3 regions of the Rhodococcus sp. RS1C4 genome follow, and region 1 is predicted to be linked to each of the others. Evidence: riboswitches for the same ligand, from Rfam matches in the RefSeq annotation. Region 1 holds a riboswitch; each other region holds the start of a gene.
The links. A riboswitch is a leader RNA that binds a small molecule or an ion and turns the genes downstream of it on or off. The one in region 1 is predicted to bind S-adenosylmethionine.
Positions count from the first base shown of each region.

Region 1 (3,210 bases):
GCAGGGTTCCGGTGCCGAACGGTCACAGCCCCTGGTACGCGCCCGACCCCGACGTCGCCATCGACGTCGGGGTGCGAGCGTTCACCTCGGTTGCGCTCGCAGCGTTGAATTCGGTCGTGCCGCCTGTTCGTCAGAACGGCGGCGGCCGGTAGCGTTCACGCGCGGTCACGACTGCGCGATGTTCGAGGAATCGTTCTCGGAGGAAAATCGCGTCGGCACGTGCCGTGGGGTCTGTCAGTCGCGCGATGTCACCGAGCGACGGCACGTAGGCAGCCCGATCGGTGTCGGCCACGTCGCCGTATTCGCTGTACTCACCGATGTACGTTTCCCACCACGTGGGTGCATACAGCTCGTCGGGTGGATCGCCGGTGGGGGCGGTCGGTCGGGGCGTGCGTGTGCGTTTGTTCTTGCGCGCGGGTACACCGTTGCCCGGGACCATCACCGTGCCTGCGATCTCGTCGAGAACCGAATTGCATTCCACGCCTTCGAGAGCGGTCATCTTTGCGAACAGAGTGGCCATTCCGTCGGCGCCGTGCTTGATCGATGCGCATGGTTCTTCCGATTCTGTTGCCTTGCGTGCCGCCAGTGCTTCGGCCTCGTTGTAGTCGAACCAGTGCGCCCAGATGCGCTCGCGCAATCGACGGATACTGCACCGACGTGCAGAGGCCAGAACATCTGCTTCGATCCCGCGGACGGTGTTGTCGCTCGCTTTCGACAGCACGAGCGCGATGGTGCGAACCCGTTGATAGTCGAGGTCGCCCGCTCTGAATGCGTCGAGGATGGCCGGGAGTCGCTCCTCCAAATTCCCTGCCCACGATCAGTCTCTCGCGAGTCGCTGTGCGCGACAGAGCAAGAGTCACCGAGGCCTCGCATTCGACGGCTCGCTGCGCGAGTGTCACGTCCGCTTCGCCGCCCTGGCTGTGGATATCCGCCTCGGTGGCCAGCCTGAACTCTCCGAGTGCGTACAGGCCGCGGATCAGTTCGGCCGAAGCTCGGTTTTCGGCCCTGCGTGACTCTGCAAGGCCGTCGAGGATATGCGCAGCCGCGTCGGCCTCGCTCCGTACCCGCTCTTCGATGCCCCCCGGCTTCCCCATGGCTTCGAAGGTACTCGAACAAGTGTTCGATTGCAACGCACTCCGAATAATCCGTCTTCCTGGATGCAAGGTTTGAAATCAGGGTGATTCGAACCCTAACGTCAAGCGCCGCTGCACAAATCGGTTGCGCTGACTTGACGGTTGCACTATCGAGCGAATACATTCCTGTCACCATCCAGAGCGACCGAGAGACCTTGGCTCTACGACGTCGCAGCAACCCCCTGCCTCACGGTAGGTGTGGGTGCTACCGCCAGGACCGATGGAGGACACATGAACAGCGCACCGCTGTACCGGACCGAGTGGCGTCGTCTGCACGTCGACCTGTGCCGTATCGCGACGTACTGCTGTAGCTAGCGCGCTACCCGCATCGCACCACCCCTCGCTCTACTTACCTCGGCAAAGGTTTCGATCATGCATGCTCACACCCGGTGGATCCGGTGACTCAATTGGACGCGCGGCCCGCCGCCGCAGAACCGACCGTCGACGACGAAGATCTGATCGTCGCCAAGAAATGGCACCCGTGGCGCTGGATCGTCAGCGTGGTGGTTCTCGTACTCGTGGCGCAGTTCGTCCACGGTCTGGCCACCAACCCGGGCTGGGATTGGACGACGTTCGCTCAGTACTTCACGGCGGCGTCGGTCATGTCCGCGCTGTGGTTGACGATTCAGCTGACGTTCTGGGGCACGCTGATCGGGTTCGCGATCGGTATCGGTCTTGCTGTCGCTCGGTTGTCCAACAACCCTGTTCTGCAGGTCATTTCGTGGTTCTACATCTGGGCGTTCAGGTCCATTCCGCTGATCGTGCAGCTTCTGTTCTGGTTCAACATCGCGTACCTGTATCAGACATTGACGCTCGGAATTCCCTTCGGTCCTGCGTTCTTCGAGTTCAACGTCAACAACGTCATCAGTGGATCGACGGCCGCGATCATCGGTCTTGCTCTTCATCAGGCTGCGTACTCGGCCGAGATCGTCCGTGCCGGCATCATCTCGGTGGACCAGGGCCAACTCGAAGCCGCTGCCGCGCTGGGTATCCCGAAGCGGCGCGAGTTCTTCAAGATCGTTCTGCCACAGGCGATGCGGGGCATCCTGCCGAATGCCGCGAACGAGGTGATCAGCCTCTTCAAGGGGACCTCGATCGTGTCCGTCATGGCGATCGCCGAGCTGTTCTACCAGGTGCAGGTCATTTACGGCCGTAACGGCCGCGTCGTTCCGTTGCTCATGGTCGCGACGGTCTGGTACATCATCTTGACCTCGGTTCTGTCCGTCGTGCAGTTCTACGTCGAACGGCACTACGCCAAAGGCGCGGTGCGGACCATTCCCCTGACACCGATCCAGAAGATTCGCAAGCGGGTTGCCGAGATCACCGCACCGCCGCGCGGAGGAGCAACGCGATGACGACGCTCGACGCCACCACGCCCACCGAGAACAGCAAGTACGCCGTCGAGGTCCGGGGCGTGCACAAGTCCTACGGACCACTCGAGGTCCTCAAGGGTGTCGACCTCGTCGTCCGGCCCGGTGAGGTGACGGTGATCATCGGTCCCTCCGGGTCGGGCAAGTCGACGCTGTTACGCAGCCTCAACCACCTCGAGAAGGTCGATCAGGGAACGGTCCGTGTCGACGGCGACCTCGTCGGATACCGTCGTCGGGGCAACAAACTGCACGAGCTCAGCAACAAGGACATCCTGAAGCAGCGCTCGCAGATCGGTTTCGTGTTCCAGAACTTCAATCTGTTTCCGCACCTGACCGTTCTCGAGAACGTGCTCGAAGCTCCGGTGTCCGCGCAGAAGCGCAAGCGTGCCGACGTGGAACCCGAGGCGCTCGCCCTTCTCGAGCGCGTCGGGTTGAAGGACAAGGCACACGACTATCCACGACGCCTGTCGGGCGGGCAGCAGCAGCGTGTGGCGATCGCACGCGCACTTGCTCTGCGTCCCAAAGTGATTCTGTTCGACGAACCGACGTCGGCCCTCGACCCCGAGCTGGTCGGAGAGGTACTCGAAGTCATCCGAGGACTGGCCCGTGAAGGCGCGACCCTGGTGATCGTGACCCACGAGGTCGGATTCGCCAAGGAAATCGCCGACACCGTCGTCTTCATGGATGCCGGGCAGGTCGTCGAACGA
Region 1 covers NZ_NOXZ01000027.1:7,200-10,409, forward strand. The annotation lists gene CH289_RS13255 (amidohydrolase) at 1-152, shown strand, start outside; gene CH289_RS13260 (DUF222 domain-containing protein) at 131-802, opposite strand; SAM riboswitch class I at 1,263-1,360, shown strand; gene CH289_RS13265 (amino acid ABC transporter permease) at 1,523-2,488, shown strand; gene CH289_RS13270 (amino acid ABC transporter ATP-binding protein) at 2,485-3,210, shown strand, end outside.

Region 2 (3,210 bases), on a different contig from region 1:
TGCGACGGGTGGACGAGTGCTACGCGTACGGCTGAACTGTTCGACATGAAGGTGAAGTCCTTCTGGTGCAAGCAGGGATATGACGGCTGAGGCCTAGCCCGAACGCCTACACGACCCCGAGGCGGTACGGCACAGATCGACGTAGCGATCCGACCAGAGTCCGCTCTGCGACAGAGCAATTGCTGTCATGAAGCGATGCTAACCGTTTGTGTGGCGCATGGGGATCCCACGCCTGCGGCACCGTCGGCCAGATCGGGGAACGGGCGGGGATCCGGCACCGGATTCCACCATCCGCCGTCCTCCTCGTACGTCCAGGACGGTCCGTCGGTTGCGAGGGTCCGGACCGCGTCGATCAGCCTGTCGACGTCGCCTCCGGAACTGCCGAGCCCCAGGCTGGCGCGTACGGCCCCGCCTGCGTGGCCGAGCCTGGACAGCAGTGGATGCGCGCAGAACTTGCCGTCGCGCACACCGATTCCGTGCTCTGCCGACAGGTACGCGGCGATCTCGCCCGGGCCGTACCCGTCGACCGTGAATGTGACAATGCCCACAGTGTCCGGTGCGTCGTTCCAGACCGTCAGAAGGCCGACGCCGTCGATCGACGACAGACCGTCGCGCAGACGGTCGGACAGTTCGCGCTCGTGCGAGATCGATCCTGCCGACTCGTGCCGAGCCAGCGCCTCGCATGCCGTGGCCAGTGCGACGACTCCCAGGACGTTCGGAGTTCCGGCCTCGTGCCGTGCGGGCACCGGCGCCCATTCGGTCCGATCGATCGAGACCGAGCGCACGGCGCCGCCTCCGGCGAGGTATGGCTCGGCCGCGTCGAGCCAGTCCCGCTTGCCGACGAGGACGCCTGCACCGTGCGGCGCGTACAGCTTGTGGCCGGAGAACGCGAGGTAGTCGACACCCAGATCACCGATGTCGATGCGGCGATGCGGCACCAACTGCGCGCCGTCGACGAGGATGCGCGCACCGTGCGAGTGCGCGAGCTCGGCCAGTTCGCGGATCGGCAGCACCTCTCCGGTGACGTTCGACGCGCCGGTGATCGCCAGCAGCGCAGCGGGTTTCGTCTCCAGCTCGACCTCGATGCGTGTCAGCGTCTCGGCGATCGAGTCGGCGGCGACCACAACGCGACGATCCCTCCACGGCAACAGGTTCGCGTGGTGCTCGATGTCCAGCACCACGGTGTCACCCGGTACACATCCCGCGAGCAGGTTCAGCGAATCCGTGGTGTTCCTGGTGAAGACGACGACCGAATCCGGCTGTGCGCCCACGAAATCGGACACCGTCACCCGGGCCTTCTCGTACGCAGCCGTGCATACACGGGATGCGTACCCGGCTCCGCGGTGCACGCTCGAGTAGTACGGAAGCAACTCGGCGATCCGTGCGGTGACCTCGGCGAGCGCAGGCGCGCTGGCCGCGTAGTCGAAATTGGCGTATGCGCAACTCGTTCCGTCGACCAACGGGACCTGAAGGTCAGCTCCGCTGACGGCCGCGAAAGACGCACACGAGTTGTTCAGAACAGCAGTCATGACAAATAACCCCTTGTCGATCAAGGGACCCGACGTACCTGTCGGAAATCGAGTCCGCGCTTGCTGCACCGGTTTTCCGGCGCCAGCCAGGTCGTCACCCGGAGCACCCCACCGCGGAGGAGGGTTGCCGACCAGCAAGCCGGGGCTCGATGCTGGTACTCATGACCTGAAAAGAGGATGGCAAACGCGGCGAGGGATTGTCAACCTCCCAGGTAGGAAACCCTTCGACAGGGGCGAACGGGGCACTTCCTAGTAGAATCCGCGCAATGCCGAGCTACGACTTGTGTCGGAAGGGGACAGCCGAGACTGTTCACCTTCTGGACAACCGAACATGAGATAACGACGCGCGACGTTCGTTCGAATTTCGGTACCACACGAGAAGAAGGACACCCGGTTGTCTGTGCAATCACCATCGGAAACGGCCGACACCCGCAACGGGGTTCCGCCCGAGTTCCTGCGCGGTGAGCGTGCTCCACAGGAACGCACGCTCATCGACATCCTGCGGTCCACGACGTCGCAGTTTCCCGACGCACCGGCCATCGACGACGGCACCGTCTCCGTCAGCTACCGCGAACTGCTCGAGGACATCGACGAAGGCGCTCAGTGGCTGGCCAGGGCCGGCGTCCGGCGCGGCGATCGCGTCGGCATCCGGATGCCGTCCGGTTCCTTCTCCCTGTACGTCGCGATTCTGTCGATCCTGAACGCAGGCGCCGCCTACGTGCCGGTCGACGCCGACGACCCCGACGAGCGGGCCGAGCTCGTCTTCGGCGAGGCCAAGGTGACCGCCGTCGTCACGGCAGGCGGTATCGCCGCCGGTACGGCCGAGAAGCAGGACACCCCCGCCCCTGATGCTCTGACGACCCCGACTCCCGACGACGACGCGTGGGTCATCTTCACCTCCGGCTCCACCGGCACCCCGAAGGGTGTTGCGGTCAGTCATCGCAACGCGGCGGCGTTCGTCGACGCCGAAGCTCGGATGTTCATGCAGGACGATCCGCTGGGACCGGGCGACCGTGTCCTCGCCGGCTTGTCGGTGGCTTTCGACGCCTCGTGCGAGGAGATGTGGCTGGCGTGGCGGCACGGTGCATGCCTGGTGCCCGCTCCCCGGTCCCTGGTGCGCAGTGGATTCGATCTCGGGCCGTGGCTGGTGTCCCGCGACATCTCCGTCGTCTCGACCGTCCCGACGCTCGCTGCCCTGTGGCCTGCCGTCGCGTTGGAAGCCGTCCGGCTGCTGATCTTCGGCGGAGAAGCGTGCCCGCCGGAACTGGCCGAGCGCCTCGCCGTCGACGGCCGCGAGGTGTGGAACACCTACGGACCCACCGAGGCCACCGTCGTCGCCTGCGCGTCGATCATGGACGGCAAGGGACCCGTTCGGATCGGCCTCCCGCTCGACGGGTGGGATCTGGCCGTCGTCGACGGGTCGGGCCACCCTGTTGCCGTCGGCGAAGTCGGTGAGCTGGTGATCGGCGGCGTCGGCCTTGCCCGCTATCTCGACCCGGCCAAGGACGCCGAGAAGTACGCGCCGATGCCGACGCTCGGATGGGACCGCGCCTACCGCAGCGGCGACCTGGTGAAGCTCGAGCTCGAAGGCCTGCTGTTCCAGGGCCGCGCCGACGATCAGATCAAGTTGGGCGGCCGACGCATCGAGCTCGGTGAGATCGACAACGCACTGCAGGCGCTT
Region 2 covers NZ_NOXZ01000023.1:307,335-310,544, reverse strand. The annotation lists gene CH289_RS12245 (hypothetical protein) at 1-47, opposite strand, end outside; gene CH289_RS12240 (aminotransferase class V-fold PLP-dependent enzyme) at 186-1,529, opposite strand; SAM riboswitch class IV at 1,581-1,696, opposite strand; gene CH289_RS12235 (Pls/PosA family non-ribosomal peptide synthetase) at 1,924-3,210, shown strand, end outside.
Region 2: it holds a riboswitch for S-adenosylmethionine, as region 1 does, so the genes downstream of both, CH289_RS12240 (aminotransferase class V-fold PLP-dependent enzyme) here and CH289_RS13265 (amino acid ABC transporter permease) in region 1, are expected to answer to the same signal.

Region 3 (3,210 bases), on a different contig from region 1:
GAGACCGAGGCGGTGGTAGTGACGCACCGTTCTCGGTGTGGTGTCGGCCGCGGTAGCGAGTTGCCCTATCTGCATGCCTTCAGTCTCAACCATGACCTAGCGTCAAGGTCAATGCCTGAATTCTGCCGCCCTACCCTGAGCCCACACACCACAACGCCCACCGGAGCTCACGTAGTTTCAACCGAGCCGACGCGTTGACCGGTTGAGACCAAGCTGCGTTTCCGTGCCGTCTGACGCTACCTAGGCCCGTCGACTTGAATGCCTCCGGCGTTTGCCTCGTCCACGTCATTTGTCGAAGTGAAGAACTTGTTGAAGACAATCTTCATTTCCTCGACGACGTCGATATGACTCTGCAACACGTCGACCATGTTGTTCTCGCCGCCATCGGCTTTGTCGGCGAAAACCTTCTGCAAGTGAAGTCCCATATTGAAGTCACCCCAGCCGGTAACGTTCCGAAGATCCCTCGCAGTTTTCTGATGCACCTTCAACTTTGCGATGTACTTGTCGCACGCTTCGTAGCAGGCGTGGGCAGCTTCCTCGTTCAGATACAACTGATTGTTGTCTGCAGCAACAGCCAGGGCCTTCCAATAGGTGACCGGTTCTCCAGGATTACTCATCGAGCCCCCTACTTCGGTGCGGCCGGAACCGCAGACTCCAGATCGTTGACGTGCCTCTTCACTACTGCGCAGGCATCCACGCCGTCGTCCATCTCATACAGCGCAGTGAACACCACAACGCCTGGCGGGACATCGATAGCGATCTTGCAGTCTCTGAGCGCATTACCGAACTCGGTAACGTACATGTAGGCATCGCGACCACCGATTGTTAGATCACGGCCGTCACGATTAGAGGGGTCGGCACGGGCTTCGTCGAGCGTGTGCTCAATCGATGACATCACGCTCAGTCCGTAGGGCGAATTCGCGCCCCCTGGAGCGCTGAACACGCACCGCGCCCAGTCCGGAACCTCGATACCGCGACCCCATCCTTCCTGACGGGTGGAGTTGTCCAACCCAGTTGCGTCCACCGCTTCTGGGGTGATGCTGCACGGATCCCAGCGCTCAGCGGCGACGGGACTGCCTTCGACACCCCCGCTGCATCCGGCAAGCAGTGCCGCTACAGCCATTGATGCCGCTATTCGTGTACGCACCCGACCCCCTCGATCACGTCGATCAACAGGTTAGACGCAATGACCATCGAAACGGTTCCGCTTCACCGCAGCGCGGTGACCTACAGGTCGGCCGGTCGTGCGAGGGATCTGACGGTCGACTCGGATGCTCGATATCCGGCCTCGTACATCCATGGCCAGTCGGCGAAGTCTTCCGGGTCGACGACGAGGGACTCGATCCCGCCGTTGCCGAGCCGTTTCGCCGGGTGGGACGGGAAGTCCTCGATCAGGTACTCACGCTGAAGACTCTGCCGGAAGATCAGCCACGTCTCCGGGGTGAAGCCAACGGCTTCCGCTCTTTTGGCGAGATCGATCCACGCGACGATGTTGGTGTAGCCGCCGTCGAGGATGTGTTGCCTTGTCGCGATCATCGCGAAGGTCCCGTACCAGATCGGCGGGTAGTCGAGCAGGGTCCGGCACCACCGTCGTCTGCGTTCCGGCGGGATCGGGTTCCACTTCGCCTGTGCCTCAGCAAGTCCGAATGGATCAGACATGACTCACCTCGTCCCGGAGGTTCGGTACCTCCATCGACTTGCTCGCCGACGGCCGTCGGTCGAGCCGGTTCTTCCCCTGGGGCACCCCTGTCGATGGAGACGGGGTTGCCGGACAGTCGGCCAGGTACCGCTGACTGTCACTCTTGAACCTGCGTCCGAGGATACTCGGCGTCGATGCGGATCAGAAGTCTATTTTTGCGATCCACTGCACTTGGATCGCCAGTCGCACACTGCGAACGGCGTGGTAGCGCTCAAGGTCCGAACGCGCACCCGGCGATCGTCGAAAACCCGATCGCGAAGGCTATTACTTCTGTGCTTTCCAGAATCCCGAGCCAACGCCGCGCTCGCTCGGTCGGCACTTGTGCGGCCAGGCTGTCCGTTGTCGGGAGAACTCGGTGCCGAACGAGGTCGTCGCGACGGGTCGAGAGCAGCCAGGTCGGTGTGCGACCGTCGCGCGCTGCCTTCGACCGCGCACCGCCGGTCAGGGAAACAATGCACTCGAACGATGTCAAGTGTCGCACCTTCGCATTCATCGCCGCCCGGACTACGGACGGCGGGTGCTGGCGATGTCTCGTCGACGTCGGGCACCGGATCACCGGCCAGTTCGAGTCTCAGACAACTCCCAGGGCGACCATTGCGTCGGCGACCTTAATGAATCCGGCGATGTTGGCGCCGTGCACGTAGTCGCCGGGCTTGCCGTATTCCGCTGCTGTTTCGATGGTCCGCGCGTGAATTCCATTCATGATCGCCGCGAGACGTTCGTCGGTGTAGTGGAAGCTCCACGAGTCGCGAGATGCGTTCTGCTGCATCTCGAGTGCTGATGTCGCGACTCCGCCTGCATTGGCGGCCTTTCCTGGAGCGAAGGCAACTCCGGCGTCACGGAACAACTGCACTGCGTCCGGAGTGGTAGGCATGTTCGCACCCTCGGCCACGACGCGCACCTGGTTGTTGATCAACACTTTTGCCGCGTCTGCATCGAGCTCGTTCTGTGTTGCCGACGGGATTGCGACATCGCACGCCACGTCCCAAATCGACCCGTCCGCCGTGAATGTCGCAGCCTTCACGGTGTCGCAATAGGCGCTGATGCGTTCGCGTCGAACTTCCTTGAGATCCTTGAGTAGTTCGAGATCGATTCCATTCGGATCGACGACGTATCCCGACGAATCCGAGCATGCAACGACCTTGCCGCCCAGCTGATGTACTTTCTCGATCGCGTAGATCGCGACGTTGCCCGAGCCGGAGACCACCACGGTTTTGCCGTCGAGCGAGGTCCCGAGGGTTTCCAGCATGTCGGCAACGAAGTAGGCGGCACCGTATCCCGTCGCCTCACGCCGCACCTGAGACCCTCCCCAGGACGTTCCCTTGCCGGTGAGCACTCCCGACTCGTACGAGTTGGTGAGTCGTTTGTATTGGCCGAACAGGTAGCCGATTTCGCGTCCGCCGACGCCGATGTCTCCGGCGGGCACGTCGGTGTATTCGCCGATGTGACGATGCAGCTCGGTCATGAACGACTGACAGAAGCGCATGACCTCGGCGTCGGATCGGCCTTTC
Region 3 covers NZ_NOXZ01000035.1:34,861-38,070, reverse strand. The annotation lists gene CH289_RS18170 (MerR family transcriptional regulator) at 1-93, opposite strand, end outside; gene CH289_RS18165 (hypothetical protein) at 237-617, opposite strand; gene CH289_RS18160 (DUF3558 family protein) at 626-1,123, opposite strand; gene CH289_RS18155 (mandelate racemase/muconate lactonizing protein) at 1,228-1,659, opposite strand; SAM riboswitch class IV at 1,689-1,808, opposite strand; gene gdhA (NADP-specific glutamate dehydrogenase) at 2,271-3,210, opposite strand, start outside.
Region 3: it holds a riboswitch for S-adenosylmethionine, as region 1 does, so the genes downstream of both, CH289_RS18155 (mandelate racemase/muconate lactonizing protein) here and CH289_RS13265 (amino acid ABC transporter permease) in region 1, are expected to answer to the same signal.